One region of the Psychrobacillus sp. FSL K6-4615 genome, then DNA from elsewhere that is predicted to be linked to it. Evidence: riboswitches for the same ligand, from Rfam matches in the RefSeq annotation. Region 1 holds a riboswitch; the other holds the start of a gene.
What was found. A riboswitch is a leader RNA that binds a small molecule or an ion and turns the genes downstream of it on or off. The one in region 1 is predicted to bind lysine.

Region 1 (8,372 bases):
CCTTTACTTGACCTACCATACAATTGTTTAACGCATTATGGTTATTAAATAAGTTGAACTGTTGAAAAACCATTCCTAACTTTTTTCGGTAGGCATGGATATCATGTTTTTCATCTAAAATATTCTCTCCACGATAAATAATTTGACCGCCACTAGGCTTTTCCAACAAATTTATACAACGAAGTAAAGTAGATTTTCCTGATCCAGAGGAACCGATGATGCAAATAACCTCTCCTTTGTTCACTGAAAAATCTATGTCTCTTAAGACCTCATGATTTCCGAAGGATTTACTTAAATGTTGAACTTCGATGACATTTCCCATAGATTTCTCCTCCTTCGTTTAATCGATATTTGCATTATTTTTAGGTAACATAAGTTGCGGTGGCGGCTGACCAATCATACTGTAGTTTTCCGGGCCGTCTAATCTTCTCTCTATATATCGTAATATTAATGTTACTGTAAACGTCATGACGAAATACAAAATACATGCTATAAAGAATGGTTCAAAGTATTTAAAGCTTATACCTGCAACTGTTTTCGCTTGAAAATATAGTTCCGTAACACCTATTACATTCAAGACAGACGTATCTTTAATATTAATGATAAATTGATTGCCTGTTGCTGGTAAAATATTTCGGATGACTTGAGGTAGAACAACACTCCACATTGTTTGAACATGATTCATACCAATTGCTTGTGCAGCTTCGAATTGCCCCTTATCAATGGAAATAACACCGCCCCGTACAATTTCTGCCATATATGCACCCGTGTTGATCGAAACGATGAATATTGCTGCTGTTGTACGGTCCATATCTATCCCAAAAGCAAGCGCAGATCCATAGAATATTACCATGGCCTGTACGATCATCGGAGTTCCTCTAAAAAACTCAATATATGCAGAAAGTATTAGATTTACTACTTTTAACAAAATACGTTTCATTTTTCTTTCAGGTTTAGGAATTGTACGAATAACCCCTGCTAGCAAGCCAATAACTGCTCCAAAAATTGTACCAATAATTGATATTAATAATGTCATTCCTGCTCCACGAAGGAACATCGGCCAGTTATTAGTAATCATCGAAATAATATATTCAATGCTCATACATTTCCCCTCCTTTCTTAGAAAAGCCGCAGACGCTGCTGGCGTCTGGAGCTAGGTAGTTAATAATTAGAAAGTATATATTCCATATAAAAACCGACTGCAAAAAGATGCAGCCGGTATCACTTCACCCTTATTCTGCCGCTGGTTGGTTATTAATAGCAGCATCCATAATTTCTTGTCTTTCTTCTTCAGAAATTTCCGCTAAAATTTTATTGATATCTTCTGTTAATTTACTATCTTTTTTCAAGCCTACTGCTACTGCTGTATCCTCTTCTGCCGCTTTAAATCCATCCGTAAATTCAACCATTGCAAAGTTGGCATTAGCGGAAGAAGCACTAATTCCTTCTGGACGTTCAGACACATAACCATCAATAACTCCAGATTCTAATGCTACACGCATTGCAGAGAAATTATCAGATGCTGGTTGTTTTTGCACATCTTTGATTTGATCAATTACACCATAGTGAGAAGTATTTAACTGACCTGTAATTTTAGCACCACTAAAGTCTTGAATAGAAGTAGCCCCTTCAAAATTCCCACCTTTTTTCACTACCATAACAAAGTTGGAAGTATAGTAGTTTTCCGAAAAGTCGATTGTTTCTTTACGCTCTTCTGTAGGTGACATTCCCGCTATAATTGCATCAATTTTGTCTGATTGCAATGATGGCACTAGCCCATCCCACTCTGTTTTAACGATAACTAGTTCCTTTCCTAATCCATCCGCAATACGTTTAGCAATTTCCACATCATATCCACCAGCATACTCTGCGTTTCCATCAATCTTCACTCCACCATTGGAATCGTCTAGTTGAGTCCAGTTAAAAGGTGCATAACCTGCTTCTAAGCCTACTGTAAATGTATCAGGCGAATCTTTAGCTGTTGAAGATCCCGAAGTCTCTTTATCAGCCGTTCCACATGCCGCTAATAACAATGTAATAGATGCAAATATCGTTAAAAATGCTAATCTTTTTTTCATTCTAATTTCTCCCTTTTTATCAATATATGTTCTTGCCTATAAAAAAAGACAACTTGTACAAAAAAAGACCTGAGATGAACTCAGGTCGCAATATGTATAGTTGCCCAGGTCCTCTACTTTTCCCAAATGAGATAGCACACCATTATAAACCGGGATGTTTATAGTGGACAGTCCTGCAATTATTAACTACAGACCCAGCAAGTAATAACGAGTAATATTACAAACTTCGGCGACATTTCCTTCTCCCTAGCATCATAGCTTCTCAAACTCCACTAAGGACTGTTAAATATCGCGCCTCTACCTCACTACACTAAGTGAGGTTATATTCAATTATGTTTCATAGTTTACAATACACATATATTTCTGTCAACTGCCTCAGTATTAATACTTAGCTAGGTATATGTTATAATTAATGGTGGAAATATAAAAACAATGAGAATTTAGTTATTAATGTGTCTACTTACATTGGTAATTATTTTTTAAAGGAGAATGATATTATGAGATCTGTCCAAACTACAGATCACAAAGTAACAGAACAAATGGACTCAGATTATTCATTAGAAAAGGTACCCCGTAGCCAAAGAAATATGGGTTGGTTAAGTATAACCAATATTACATTCGGCATAGCCACTGCCATTTTTTACTTTCAAATGGGTAGTGTAATGGCTCTGCAATTTGGGGCACTAAATGCTATTATCTCCTCGATTTACGCAATAGTAGTTGCCGGTATATTAGGAACCTTCATTGCTTACTTATCCGCGAAATCTGGTATGAATGTCAATTTATTATCTAGAGGCGGTGGTTTTGGCTATATAGGTGCTTCCCTAACATCGTTCCTCTACGCGACAAACTTTATTATGTATTGTGCATTTGAAGGACTCATTTTAGTATCCGCGGTTCACACCTTCTTCCCTAACCTACAAGAATGGGCATTAATCATTTTCTTCGGTTTTATCGTTATACCTTTAAACTGGTTTGGAATTAAACAACTAGATAAGTTACAAAAGTGGTCTCTACCTATATTTGTAGTTTTCTTAATAACAGCAGTTGTTATATCATTTTATAAACCTTCCGTATTTGAAGGACCTTTTTGGACTTATTTACCTGAAGGCGTTCAAGTTGGAGGACAAGCCCTACTCCTTTGCATAGGTGTTCAACATGGAATAATGGGTCTAACAGCCCTACTAGCATCTGATTATGCTCGTTTTCTAAAACCAAAAGATATTAAAATTGGTTCGGTGGCAATCGGCTTTATTCCACAGATTTTCTGCTTCGGTATTATGGGGGGTCTTGGTATTTGGTTTGGTGTTCGCTTAGGTGAACCAAATCCAGGAGTTTATATTGTAATGCTTCTAGGTATTGGTGGAGCATTATTCACGATGCTAACTCAACTACGTATAAATATTACTAACATATATAGTAGTTCCCTATCGCTATCAAACTTTTTTGAAAACATTTTTAAATTTACACCTGGACGCAGATTTTGGGTGGTTGTAAGTGCAATTACTGCAATAATTCTAATGCTCGGTGGTATTGTAGATCATTTAGATACAGCTATGACATTTCAAGGAGTATTTTTGCTATCATGGGCAGCTATATTGGTGACCGATGCACTGGTCGTTAAAAAAGCTTTGAAAATTGGGAATGGTTATTATGAGGCTCGCCAGGAATTTCTCTACAAATGGAATCCTGTTGGAGTTGTATCTTTAATCGTTGCCAGTGGCATAGGTACATTTGCAGCATTAGGTTATATGGGTTCATTTTTACAAAGTACCGCTGCTTTCTTTGCAGCTATTTTAGCAGCAATTCTTACTGTTTTTATAGCAGTATTAACAAAAGGAAAATATTACAATAAAGGTGCTGCCGACGATATCTCCAAAGAGGATTATATTGCATAACAGTAGTTCCCCTTATTCACATTAAAAAAGTAATCCATTTTTGAGTTATTACTCAGGATGGATTACTTTTCACTTCTAGCATTTTCTTAGAAGAAAATTATAGTTAGTGAAAATAAGCTTAGCTTACCTTTAAAAGAATAATTTTAATCTATATTATCAACAGGAACTCAATCCTTCTTGTTACATGTTCACTTTCTTTTTTCTATACTATTGTTAACAACATTTGCTATATTGTGAATGGTATTTTCGAGAGAGTCTATTTTATTTTCAAAGCGATGTAATAAATAAATAGTGACTACAATAGGAAATCCAAAGTTTCCAATTAATTGTACGATGTTTTCCTCCCCAATCATGTGTACCCCCCTTTCCCTTTTATTTACCATTCCCAAACAATTGATATTCCCGTTGAGTAAAACCAATTAAAGTATGACTGTTGTATTGCTAAAACTTACTTGTCCAAAAACAATTTTATCTCACGTTAGTCTTCTTCCTCCTTTTTATTAATATTTTATTTAATTATACTAAATTTTTGTTATATTTAGAATGATTAAAGGTTGGGAAACATTACCTGAGTTCTTCCCTTATTACTATGTAACTCAACCTATTTTCCTATTTTAATGAAAATTTACTACTTCTAAATCAATTCGGATAATTATTGTATCAGTATTCTACAAATCTCTACAATATAATAAGTCTTTCTACAATTTAGTAGTCGTTTTTGGTCGAACGATTGAAAAAGGATATTTAGATTATTTCAAGAATTAGTACATTACTAATTCATAAGGGGTGAAGAAAATGAGTAGTATAGGTCATATAATAAAATCAGAAAGAATAGACCAAAGTATGAAACAAACCACATTGGCCAAAGGAATCTGCTCTACATCCTATTTAAGTAAAATAGAAAATAGTTTAACTGTTCCAAGTGAAGAAGTAGTAAATTTATTACTCAAAAAACTAGATATAGAAATAGATCAAGTGTCCAGTGAAAAGGAAAATAAAGTGATTACATCCCTATCCGAATTATACAAAATAGGAATTTTGAAGAGAGATAAAAACTTTATAAGGGGAGCTTTACAGAAATACACCGACGAAAAACTACACTTTTTACAACTAAATAATTATTACAGTTATCAACTTTACCTCTTCCGACTACTGTTAATACTAGATGAGAAGAAGGAAAACCTGGAGTCAATCTATAAGGCAATTGTACAAATAAAAGACGAGATAGACGAGAAAACAAAGTTTATTCTTAATTTGAATTTGGGGATTTATAGTTATTTAGAGGGGAATTACCAAGCTGCATTAAGCCGGTTAGAGCTTTCATTAGGACACTTAAATAAAGGGAGTATTGAAGAATGGGAATTAGCTGATTTCTATAATGTACTTAGTTTAACGTACTCAAAATGTAATGAATTTTTTAATGCAATTAATTACGCTTCCAAATCACTACTTTATTATAAAGATAATCTGTTATTCGAAAGAGCTATTGATAATTACATTGTTATAGGAATTGCCTATAAAAAAATGAGACAATTTCAAGAAGCGGAAAAGAACTATTATTTAGCGGCAAAGCTTGCGAAAGACTATAAATTGATTAACTATGAGGAGGTGATTTACCAAAACCTAGGGTCCTTATATGCCATACAAGGGTGTCCTGAAAAAGCAATTGAGTTTTATAAGCTTAGTTTAAAAATTAAAGAAGAAGACTGTAATGCGGAAGGATACTTACTAACAACTTTATCTATTATAAAAGAGTATTCCAAGCAATCTGACCATCAACAGGTTCTGCAATGGTGTCAAAAAGGATTAATAAAAATTGCTCAAGAAAAATCATCTACAAAAAATTACTTTGCTTATTTTTACCACCTTGAAATTTATAGTCATTACCTTAACCAAACGGAAGAACTTGAAATGGTATTAACCGAAGCTATAAGTTATTTTGAAAACGAACAAGATGGACGACATGTTCAAAAGTATTCTATATTATTGGCAGATTACCTTTTTAAACATCACAAGTTTAAAGCAGCAAGTATATATTATCAAAAAGCAAATCAGGTTTTATTTAAACAAAAATTTATTAAGAATTGGGAGGATTTATAAAATGAAAAAAAAGATTGTATTGCTAACCTTATCAAGTATTGTCGTCCTAGCTCTAAGCTTTACAACGAACATAAAACATATTAGCGAAGACGAAACTCCAAGACCAACATCTATAGACAATTCGTTTATTTAAAAAACTCAACATTTGAAGCACAGTTTCAAGTCAAGTCTTTAACGAAGCACACCATTCATTACTAAAATTTATCGTTAGAGCTTTTCTGAGACTACAAAAAACCGGTCATCCAATTGGATAACCGGTTTTTTTGTTTTGTCTCTAGAATATAGTGACCTTTTTCTATAAAAGATGTTACACCGTTTTCTTTAAAGAAAGATAATACGCTTCTTCTTTTTCTTGATCGAATCGGCCTTCCCACTTAGCCATAACGATCGTAGCTAGTGCATTTCCTACAACATTAACAACTGTACGAGCCATGTCTAGAAGACGGTCAATTCCGGCGATGAAGGCTAGACCTTCAAGTGGGATACCAACTGTTCCTAAAGTTGCCAGTAACACAACAAACGAAACCCCTGGAACTCCTGCAATACCTTTAGAAGTGACCATTAGAACTAGTACTAATGTAATTTGTTGAGAAATACTTAAGTCAATATTATACATCTGAGCTATAAAGATTGCTGCGATTGCTTGATACAACGTAGAACCATCCAAGTTAAACGAATATCCTGTTGGCACTACAAACGATACGATATCTTTTGGTGCTCCGAATTTCTCCATCTTCTCCATTACTTTTGGTAAAACTGTTTCTGAACTTGACGTTGAATACGCTAAAAGAAGTTCATCCTTTAGTACTTTTAGTAGATGGAATATATTGATTCCAACAAATTTTGCTATACCTCCAAGTACAATGATTATAAAGAATATCATTGTGGCGTACACAAGAATCATTAGCTTGCCCAGCGGTAACAAGGATTCGAGACCAAATTTAGAAACTGTTACTCCGATTAAAGCAAAAACGCCAAAAGGAGCAAATTTCATAATAAGATTTGTGACCCAGAACATCGCATCTGCTGTACCCTGGAAGAAAGCTAAAACAGGTTTTCCTTTTTCACCGATTGCCGCAATACCTAGTCCAAATAATACCGAAAAGAAAATAATTGGAAGCATTTCTCCTGCCGCCATCGCTTGCACGATATTATCAGGAACTATTCCTACAATTATATCTAATATCCCATGATCCTCTTTTTGGACTTGCTCTGTTGTTTGAACATATTGATCGATATCACCTTTAGCAAGGCTTGACATATCTATCCCTTCACCAGGTTGGAAAATGTTTGCTGCAAATAATCCAATGATAATAGCAAAGGTTGTTACAAGCTCAAAGTAAATTAGTGTTTTCCCACCCAATTTACCTAATTGTTTGATATCACCAGTTCCCGCAACACCTAAGATTAAAGTTGAAACAATGATAGGAACAACTATCATTTTAATCATATTGATAAACATGGTTCCTATTGGCTGCAAGTACTTTTCTACTGAAGGATTTCCAAAGAAAACTGCACCCACAATAATCCCTAGGATTAGACCTACTAATATTTGATATGCTAATGTAAACTTGAATTTCTTTTTCATATTATGCTATCCCCCCTAGTTTGTAAGCGCTTTCCATATATAAATTAGCTTAAAACTATTTTAAAGATAACTTATCAAATACTACAAAATCCTACATTATAGTTCCCCGAACGAAGAGTCTTCTAAATTTGCTTATAACTTTCCAATACTTCGACGTATAACATTTGAAGAAACTTTTTAATATTAATCTTTATTTTGGAAGAGTTAAAGCGGTTCTCTCCTACCTCAATCATCAACCTTCGAACTTCTTGGAATTCAAAGTATCGGGGTGCATAATGCTCAAATTCTCTACTTGTATAGTCGATTGAACCAATTGTAGCCATATGCTGGATTGCTGCTAATATAGTTCTTCGGAGCCGCTGCTCAATTGCTTTCATTTCCTTTTTTATATCTTCTGCATTCCGTCTCCTCGCAAGAGACTCATAAATATCGATTAATGTTGGAAAAACGTTCGACTCATTGTTTCCGTGCACTAGCATTTCTATAATCTCTTTCAGGTCATTGCTGCCTACCTCACTCATTATCCCCATATCACCAAGCTTGATACTTACCAATTCTCCCACGTTTACCTTTTTTAGAGGGGGCATAATTGTATTGAAGCTTGCTAATGATTCTTTTATCGTTAAAAGCGAATTCCTTAACCGTTTTTGTTCTGCATTTTTCTGCAATATACTTTGAACCTCTACCCTATTAATTGGTTTATGTATA
Region 2 (8,372 bases), 700 kb from region 1:
TCAGTAACCCTTGTCCTCAAGCATCCTCTCTCTTCTTCACTTCACTCATTAAATAATCGACAAACAGATCATCCCTTACTAAAGCTGCCTCATAGTTTCTCTTTAAGAAACGTTCGCCATCTTCAAAGCTTGTAAAGGTTTGTTCTAATTCGATTTTATTTTTTTCGAGAATCCAATCTTGATCATTTTTAGAATATAAGATGAACGTGTCATTATTTCTATTTTTATAAAACGAACCGAAAGCCGATTGTTTCAAATTATACTGATTTCTTTTTGCATCTTCTGGTATTGAGGACAGATGGAAAGTGTCCAAAACAAATAACTTATATGCTTCCTCCGTTAAAGTACATCCTGATGCTTTTTGATGTCCTCCGCCGCCGAACTGTCCAGCAACTTCAGAAACATCGACATGATCATAAATTGTACGAAGAGAAATTCTTTTTCCTCCCATGATTACAATTGCGATGTAATCGAGATGTGGAAACTCTTTGCCAAGTTCATTACCTAACTCCGAATGATACGTTTCTGCATAGACCACCCCAGCAATATGGTCTCCCACTTTTGCCTGTACAATCTCTCTTTTCTTGCGACGAATATAGCGATCAATCTTCTCGGATTCCATTTTCAATATTTTCTTTTCAAATTCATCAAAATCAAAATGGTCACTCGTACGAAGTCGTTCCATTATTTTTTCTTCAAATTCTTCCATCGATATTAAATAGAACAATGAGTTTAGGGAATGTGCCTGATGATTCCCGTTCTTTTCCCATTCCCATGTATCATACTGTCTAACTAATTCTACAAATTCTGTTACTGCAGCAGTTGGTTCCAATAATTTGTTGGATACAAGGTACTCATATAATAAGGATGTGGCAGAAGTTAATTTGCCTTCCTGATCTTCCACTAAAATATATCCCCATTCATAATCATTAAAGTGCAACGCTGATTTATGATGATCGATTAGTTGTACCTTCCCATTTGCATTGTAAAAATCATTTAATTTTTTTTCATTATCCCCGTTCGGCGTCAAATCCGTTACGAATAAAAATGTATCAGGTTCATCATTTTCTAAAAAATATTCAATCTCCCGATTAAGAGATGAAATCGAATTATAGCGCACCTTTACATTCTCACCAAATGCTAGCTTTGCTAAAATACCACATCCGACACCATCTAAATCATTATGGGACAATAATTTATACATTCTCTTCACCTCTTATATAGTATGGTTTTTACATACGAAACTTATTAATAAACTAATTTAAAAGTTATTTGGGTCAACTTCAAATTACTTTTATCAATATAAAATTGGACTCCGTTGATTGTAGCGCAAGGTGGCGACTCCAGTGACGAGGAGTGAAGCCATATCCGCGGAAAGCGTCCACCTGGAGTGAAGATCAACTTTGACGGATTTTACTACTTAATATTTATTTTACAGGTAAACTGTTGCAATAGTATTAAAAGTCATGTATTATTTTAATAATTAAATATTCTCTTATTTCAATTATATTTGAAGTAAGGATAGAGGCGCAAAAACCATTAGTACACAATTAGAGGATAATGAGATCCTAGGACATTTGTGGAAAGGGGAATTTGCCGAAGTTGAAAGAATCTCATTTTTCTTGAAGCTGGTTCAGCTGTTGAACAAACACTGAATTGTCATATAGGAGACTATATGGAGGGCTATCTTACGCACAGAAATATTACTCTATTTCTACTGCAACAACGAGCCCTCGTTGTTGCTTTTTCGCGTTTACTTAACTTGACTACCAAACAAATATCAAGTTAAGCCTCCGGTGGATGTCACAGACTTTGGAGTTAATTGCGCTAGCGCAATTCAAAATCTGGACGCAATTACACCGAAGTGTAATTGATGAAGCCCTTCTCCCTGAATTTTTAATAATAAATTATAGGATGTGGAGAAGTTATGAATTTCGGACAAATATTAACGGCTATGGTTACTCCTTTTGATCATAATGAGGATATAGATTTTCCAGCTACAAGAAACTTAATAAATTACTTAATCTCCAATGGAACACAAGGTTTGGTTGTGTCTGGAACAACCGGAGAGTCTCCGACGTTAACTGATGAAGAAAAAGTACAGCTGTTTAAATTTACAGTTGAAGTTGTGAATGGTAGAGTGCCGGTTATTGCTGGAACCGGCTCATATAGCACAAAAGCTTCTATCAATTTAACAAAACAGGCTACTGATGCTGGTGTCGATGGTATTATGCTTGTTGTTCCTTATTATAACAAACCATCTCAAGAAGGCTTGTACCAACACTTCCAAACAATTGCTGCAACAACATCATTGCCGATTATGCTATACAATATTCCAGGTCGAAGCGTGGTCAACATGTCATTAGATACCGTCATCCGACTTTCTGAGATTCCGAATATCGTTGCTATCAAAGAAGCGGGCGGCAATTTGGACACTATGTCTGAGATTATTAGTAATACTCGTGAGGACTTTTCGCTGTATAGTGGTGATGACGGTTTAACAATTCCGGTACTATCAATTGGTGGAACGGGTGTTATTTCCGTAGCTTCGCATATTATAGGAAATGAAATGCAAGCAATGATCGCAAAGTTCAATAATGGCAATGTAAGAGAAGCTGCAATGGATCATCGCAGACTATTGCCTGTCATGAAAGCATTATTTGCAGCCCCAAATCCTACACCTGTTAAAACAGCATTGAATTTAAAAGGTGTTCCCGTGGGTGGAGTTCGCCTACCTATGGTTCCTTTAAATGCTGAGGAGCTTACTACTTTAAAGGAAGTATTAACTACACTACCAGAAGGCGTAAAGTCTTAAAAAGAGCGAATTCCAACTACTGGAATTCGCTCTTTTTTAATTTAACTTCTATATTTAACCGCTAAGCCTTTAAGGAATTTGCGCGCAAAATTGTCTCCGCATTCTTTATAATTACGATGACCTGGTTTTCGTAAAATAGCTCCAAGCTCACCTTTTGAAACTACAATACCACCATCATGCAACACATCTAGCATATCTTCTGTTGTTAATTGTAGAGCTACTTTAAGCTTTTTCAACAGCATATTATTCACGTGATCCTTCTGCTGTACAACTGGCTCCGTATCTGCTGGCTGTTCCGGTTTTGGATCCTGCTTGCCTCTTTTATGTGTGATTAGTCCATTCAAAAACGATTCTAACATTTTATTATTACACTTTATGTGGTTTTCATCCTCTACTACTTCTTCCTCTTCACTTTCCTCTTTTGCTTTGGTAAGAATTTTGAGAACTTCCTCTTTAGTTACTTCCATACCGCCAAGTTTAAATACCTCTACCATATCCTTATTCTTTATATCAAGGGCATATCTCAATCTGATTAATATATCATTATTTTCCATTTATAAACCTCCCAATGTCCGCATAAGTAGATATCATACGGAACTAATCATTACTAGAATAGCACAATGTGAGCTAGTATAAAAAAACTGGAAGAGAAATTTTTCATTTTCTCCACCAGTTTGATTTCATTTGCCTATGAATTGAAATCATATATTTGACCTTTTATCAAATAAGCTGTGCTTTCAGCGATATTCGTAATATGGTCTGCTGTTCTCTCTAAAAAGCGATTAACAAATAATAATTGTACAAGCTGACTTGTTTCTTCTGGATGTTCACTTAGATAAGCAGTAAGTTTTTTATATGTCTCTCTACTATATTGATCTACATTGTCCTCTAAATCTCCCACTTCTTTAGCAAGCAGGATATTTTCCTCTAAGAATGATTGTAATGCTTTTCGAAGCATTTCGATCGATATATCTTTCATCTTTTCTAGATGGGTAATATCTAGTAAAGATTCAGTATTGCCGATTTTAATCGTTGCTTTTGCAATATTTACAGCAAAATCTGCGACCCGTTCAATTTCAGATGAAATTTTAAGGACACCAATTATTTCACGTAAATCTCTGGAAACAGGTGATTCTTTCGCTATCATCCATATGGAGAACTGATTTACTTCTATTTCAAGATTATCAATCGCTGTATCTCCTTCAATTACTTTTAGAGCAATCTCCACATCCTGTGTTTTTAACGCCTTAAAAGATTTTTCTAGAGCGACAACTGAGAGTTCACCCATTTCGATAATCTTACTCTTTAGTTCTTCTAAATTATTTTCAAAGTTTACACGAATACCCATTGGTAACCTCCTATTATCCAAATCGACCTGTAACATAGTCTTCTGTTCTCTGATCCTGTGGGGTGGAGAAAATATTATCTGTATCATCGTATTCTACTACTTCTCCATTTAAGAAAAATGCGGTTTTATCGGAGATTCTAGCAGCCTGTTGCATGTTATGTGTCACAATAACAATTGTATAATCTTCTTTCATATTGGTGATTAGTTCTTCTATTTTTAGAGTAGAAATCGGATCTAATGCGGAAGTAGGCTCGTCCATTAAAATAATATCAGGTTTCATCGCTATTGCACGAGCAATACATACACGTTGTTGCTGACCACCTGACAATCCTAGGGCCGATGTTTTAAGACGATCTTTTACTTCATCCCAAATTGCTGCACTACGTAAACTTTCTTCTACAATTATATTTAATTCTTTTTTGTTTTTAATACCTTGCATTTTTGGTCCGTAAGCCACGTTGTCATAAATACTCATAGGAAATAGATTTGGTTTTTGAAATACCATTCCTACCTTCGTTCTGAGTTTGATAACATCATTAGATTTATAAATATCTTCATGATCAATGACAATTTCTCCTGTAATTTTCACACCATCGATTAAATCATTCATACGATTTAGTGTGCGTAAAAAAGTAGATTTCCCACAGCCAGATGGACCGATTAAAGCTGTAACCTCTTTTTCCTGAATAGCAAGATCGACTCCAAATAATGCTTGTTTCTCGCCATAAAATAAATTTAAATCTCTTACATTGATTATAGTTGCTTCTTTACTTTGCTCCATATGCTAAAATACCTTCCCTACGTAATTTATTTGGTCATTAGCTCTGCATGTTCAATTACTGTGGACTTAACATACTCTTATTTATTTGTAGCTCTGTTAAATTTTTTCGAAATATATGTTGCCGAAAGGTTAATTGCTAATATAATTACGATTAAAACTATACCTACAGCTGCAGCAAGTTCAATATCTCCAGATTCTTGTGTAACTAGATACGAATGTACAGTTAAGGTTCTAGCAGATGATAGAATGCTGTCTGGCATAGCTGCCACGGTTCCAGCAGTTAAGAAGATAGCAGCTGACTCACCAACAATCCTTCCGACTGAAAGGATAATACCAGATAGTATACCTGGCATTGAGCTTGGTAAAATTACTTTATACAGTGTTTGTAATTTTGTTGTCCCAAGCGCTAGTGAACCTTCTCGGTACGAACCTGGAACTGTTTTTAATGCTTCTTCAGTTGTCCGTATAATTACAGGTAATACAATAATCGTTAAAGTTAATGAAGCTGCTAATATCGACATACCTAATTTTAATGTTGTAACAAAGAACACCGCTCCAAACAAACCGTAAATAATAGATGGTATTCCTGTTAAACTTTCTGTTGCAAATCGTATTAGTCTTACTAATCGGCCTTGTTTTGCATATTCCTGTAGATAAACGGCTGCCAATATTCCAATAGGTGTTGCGATGACTAACGAGATAAGGACTGTATATATAGTCGTTACGATCATTGGCCAAATACCACCATCTCCATCTGGAGAATAATCACCAAAGATAAAGTCGAAGCTGATCAAACCAATTCCCTTATAAAAGATAAAACCTACAATCATAACAAGAACGGCAACTGATAAGAAAGCTGATAACCACAAAAGTCCTCGGAGTAAGTTATCTTTAAATTGTCTCATCTTAGTTGCCTCCTTTGGAACTTATTTTTGCTAAAACGAAATTTAGTATTAAGATAAACGAGAATAAAACAATTCCCGTAGCAAATAACATTTCTTGATGAGTACCGAATGCATAACCCATTTCTAAAGCAATATTTGTCGTTAATGGACGCACACTATCTGTTAAGCTAGTTGGCACGATTAAGCTGTTCCCAGCTACTAAGATAACTGCCATTGTTTCTCCAATTGCACGACCAAGACCTAATACAATGGCAGTCATAATACCAGATTTTGCTGCTGGTACAATAACTTTAAAAATTGTCCCAATTTGCGATACCCCGAGAGCTAGTGATCCTTCACGATATGTTTGCGGCACTGCACGAATGGCAGTTTCAGCAACCGTTACAATGGTTGGTAACATCATGATTGCTAGCACTAGAATAACTGCGATTAGGCTTTGCCCTTTCACTAAACCGAAAGTATTTTGTAAAAATGGAACAATGATAGCAAGTCCAAACACACCATATAACACTGATGGAATACCTGCTAGCAATTGTACTGCTGGTGAAATAATCTTTGCTAATCGTTCTGAGGCAATTTCAGCTAAGAAAATAGCTGTAAATAGACCAATAGGAACTCCAATGATTAAAGCTCCAATTGTCGCAAAAATAGATGCAACAATCATTGGGAATATACCGAATTTATCTTCACTCGGTACCCAATCACTACCAAATATAAAATCTATAAAGCTATAGCCCTCCGCTACAAATGGATGGGCACCTTTATAAAATACAAATCCAATGATTAACAATAAAGTGATTACGGAGAGAAGTGCACAAATTAAGAATAGTCTTTGGGACACCTTCTCTAACATATACTTTCTCTTGTTTGCTTTGCCGATTTCGACGGACTGCTTGTTAGTTGTTGGGATAGACACTCTTATTCCTCCAAAAGTAAGTCAAAAGTTTATGTTGTTGTCTTCCTAATTCATCTATATCTACTTTATAGGGATAGCTCCTGCTTCTGCTGCAATGAGTTGTCCTTCTTCACTTAGTATAAAATCTATAAATTGCTGTCCCGCCTCAGTTAATTGTCCTTCTTTATAGACAAACAAGAATGGCCTAGACAAGCTGTATTTTTTTTGTAAAACATTTTCTGCTGTAGCTTCTACACCATTAATGTCAATTGTTGAAATGTTCTCATCAATATATTCAAAAGAGATAAAACCAACTGCATGTTTATTGTTAGCAACTGTTGTTTTAATATTTCCATTACCACTTGCAATGATCGAGTTTCTGATTAACTCTCCAGAGCTATATTCTACTATTTCTTGAAAGGCATCACGTGAACCTGATCCGTCCTCGCGAGAAACCACTACAATTTCTAAGTCATCCCCACCGAGTTCACTCCAGTTTGTTATTTCCCCAGTAAAAATCTGTTTAACCTGCTCCATCGTTAAATCTTTTACTTTATTACTTGGATGAGTTACTACTACAATTCCATCATAAGCAATAATTACTTCATTCAATCCACTTGCAACTTCTTCTTCTTTTAAATCACGCGAAGACATTCCTATCTCCGACACCCCACTAATAGCGTTTGTAATTCCCGCTGAGGAACCAATTTGATTTATCTCGATATTCGTGTTGTCTTTCTCTGTATATTTTGCTGCTAATTTTTCAGCTAGAGGTCCTACGGAAGTAGATCCGGAAATAGATACTGTTGCATTATTACCACTTGACTCTGTAGTATCCTTGTTATTGTTTGAACATGCTGTTAATACAGTAAGTATAGACAGCAGTAACAATCCTATTTTCACTTTATTCAAGCTAATCATTTCTTACCTCCAAGAAAATAAGTTATGTCTGTTCTATGACGTATTTTGTCTAATTATAGAATAAAGGCAGAGTGTAAATTTTTAATACTACAATTGTAAAGCTTTTGTAAATTTAATTAAAAACAAGTCAGTCTATTTTAAATATTTATAAAACTCACTTTAGAATTACTTAGGATGAGTCTAAATCAGTACTATATTACTTTCCATTTATTTCAAAGTTATTCTATAGAGTACAACATTAAAATTGGAAATTACACTTTCAAATGTTTCATACTTTCATCCATTGATTTTCGTTGCGTTGGGTGATAAATGGCTTATATGCTCTAGGTATGCAGTAACTTTGACATCCTCTTCTCTGGAATATTCATAACCTAATCCTTCAGCTACAAATATAGCTGTGGTACGAAATAGAACTAACATTGCAAATAATGCTCTCCACATATCTTTATAACTTCCATCAGCATAAGTGGAGAGTAGTTCTTGCCAATTCTCTTCGGATAGGTACTTCTCCAAGTACTTACCAAATTTACCTATACTGACGGAGTAAGAGTGTTCAATACCAACCTTCCATTCGAGCATCTTTAACAGCATCGGTCTCATAATATTATTTAAATGCTCCGCTGCGTAAAGAATTTCACTTCTCCACAAGCCCTTCGCCACATATGTAGATACCCACCAAAACTCGTTACAGCAATCGGAGAAGAATT

Region 2: it holds a riboswitch for lysine, as region 1 does, so the genes downstream of both, dapA (4-hydroxy-tetrahydrodipicolinate synthase) here and MKX53_RS18435 (transporter substrate-binding domain-containing protein) in region 1, are expected to answer to the same signal.

The regions. Positions count from the first base shown of each region.
Region 1 is NZ_JBBOYQ010000001.1:3,636,497-3,644,868, forward strand. It holds gene MKX53_RS18425 (amino acid ABC transporter ATP-binding protein) at 1-322, opposite strand, end outside; gene MKX53_RS18430 (amino acid ABC transporter permease) at 341-1,102, opposite strand; gene MKX53_RS18435 (transporter substrate-binding domain-containing protein) at 1,233-2,078, opposite strand; lysine riboswitch at 2,203-2,386, opposite strand; gene MKX53_RS18440 (purine-cytosine permease family protein) at 2,576-3,976, shown strand; gene MKX53_RS18445 (YvrJ family protein) at 4,165-4,359, opposite strand; gene MKX53_RS18450 (helix-turn-helix domain-containing protein) at 4,772-6,076, shown strand; gene gltP (glutamate/aspartate:proton symporter GltP) at 6,384-7,664, opposite strand; gene MKX53_RS18460 (response regulator) at 7,787-8,372, opposite strand, start outside.
Region 2 is NZ_JBBOYQ010000001.1:2,938,221-2,946,592, forward strand. It holds gene MKX53_RS14770 (DHH family phosphoesterase) at 17-1,204, opposite strand; lysine riboswitch at 1,515-1,694, shown strand; gene dapA (4-hydroxy-tetrahydrodipicolinate synthase) at 1,928-2,815, shown strand; gene MKX53_RS14780 (YehS family protein) at 2,857-3,369, opposite strand; gene phoU (phosphate signaling complex protein PhoU) at 3,504-4,163, opposite strand; gene pstB (phosphate ABC transporter ATP-binding protein PstB) at 4,177-4,944, opposite strand; gene pstA (phosphate ABC transporter permease PstA) at 5,022-5,849, opposite strand; gene pstC (phosphate ABC transporter permease subunit PstC) at 5,851-6,765, opposite strand; gene MKX53_RS14805 (phosphate ABC transporter substrate-binding protein) at 6,826-7,665, opposite strand; gene MKX53_RS14810 (aminoglycoside 6-adenylyltransferase) at 7,942-8,372, opposite strand, start outside.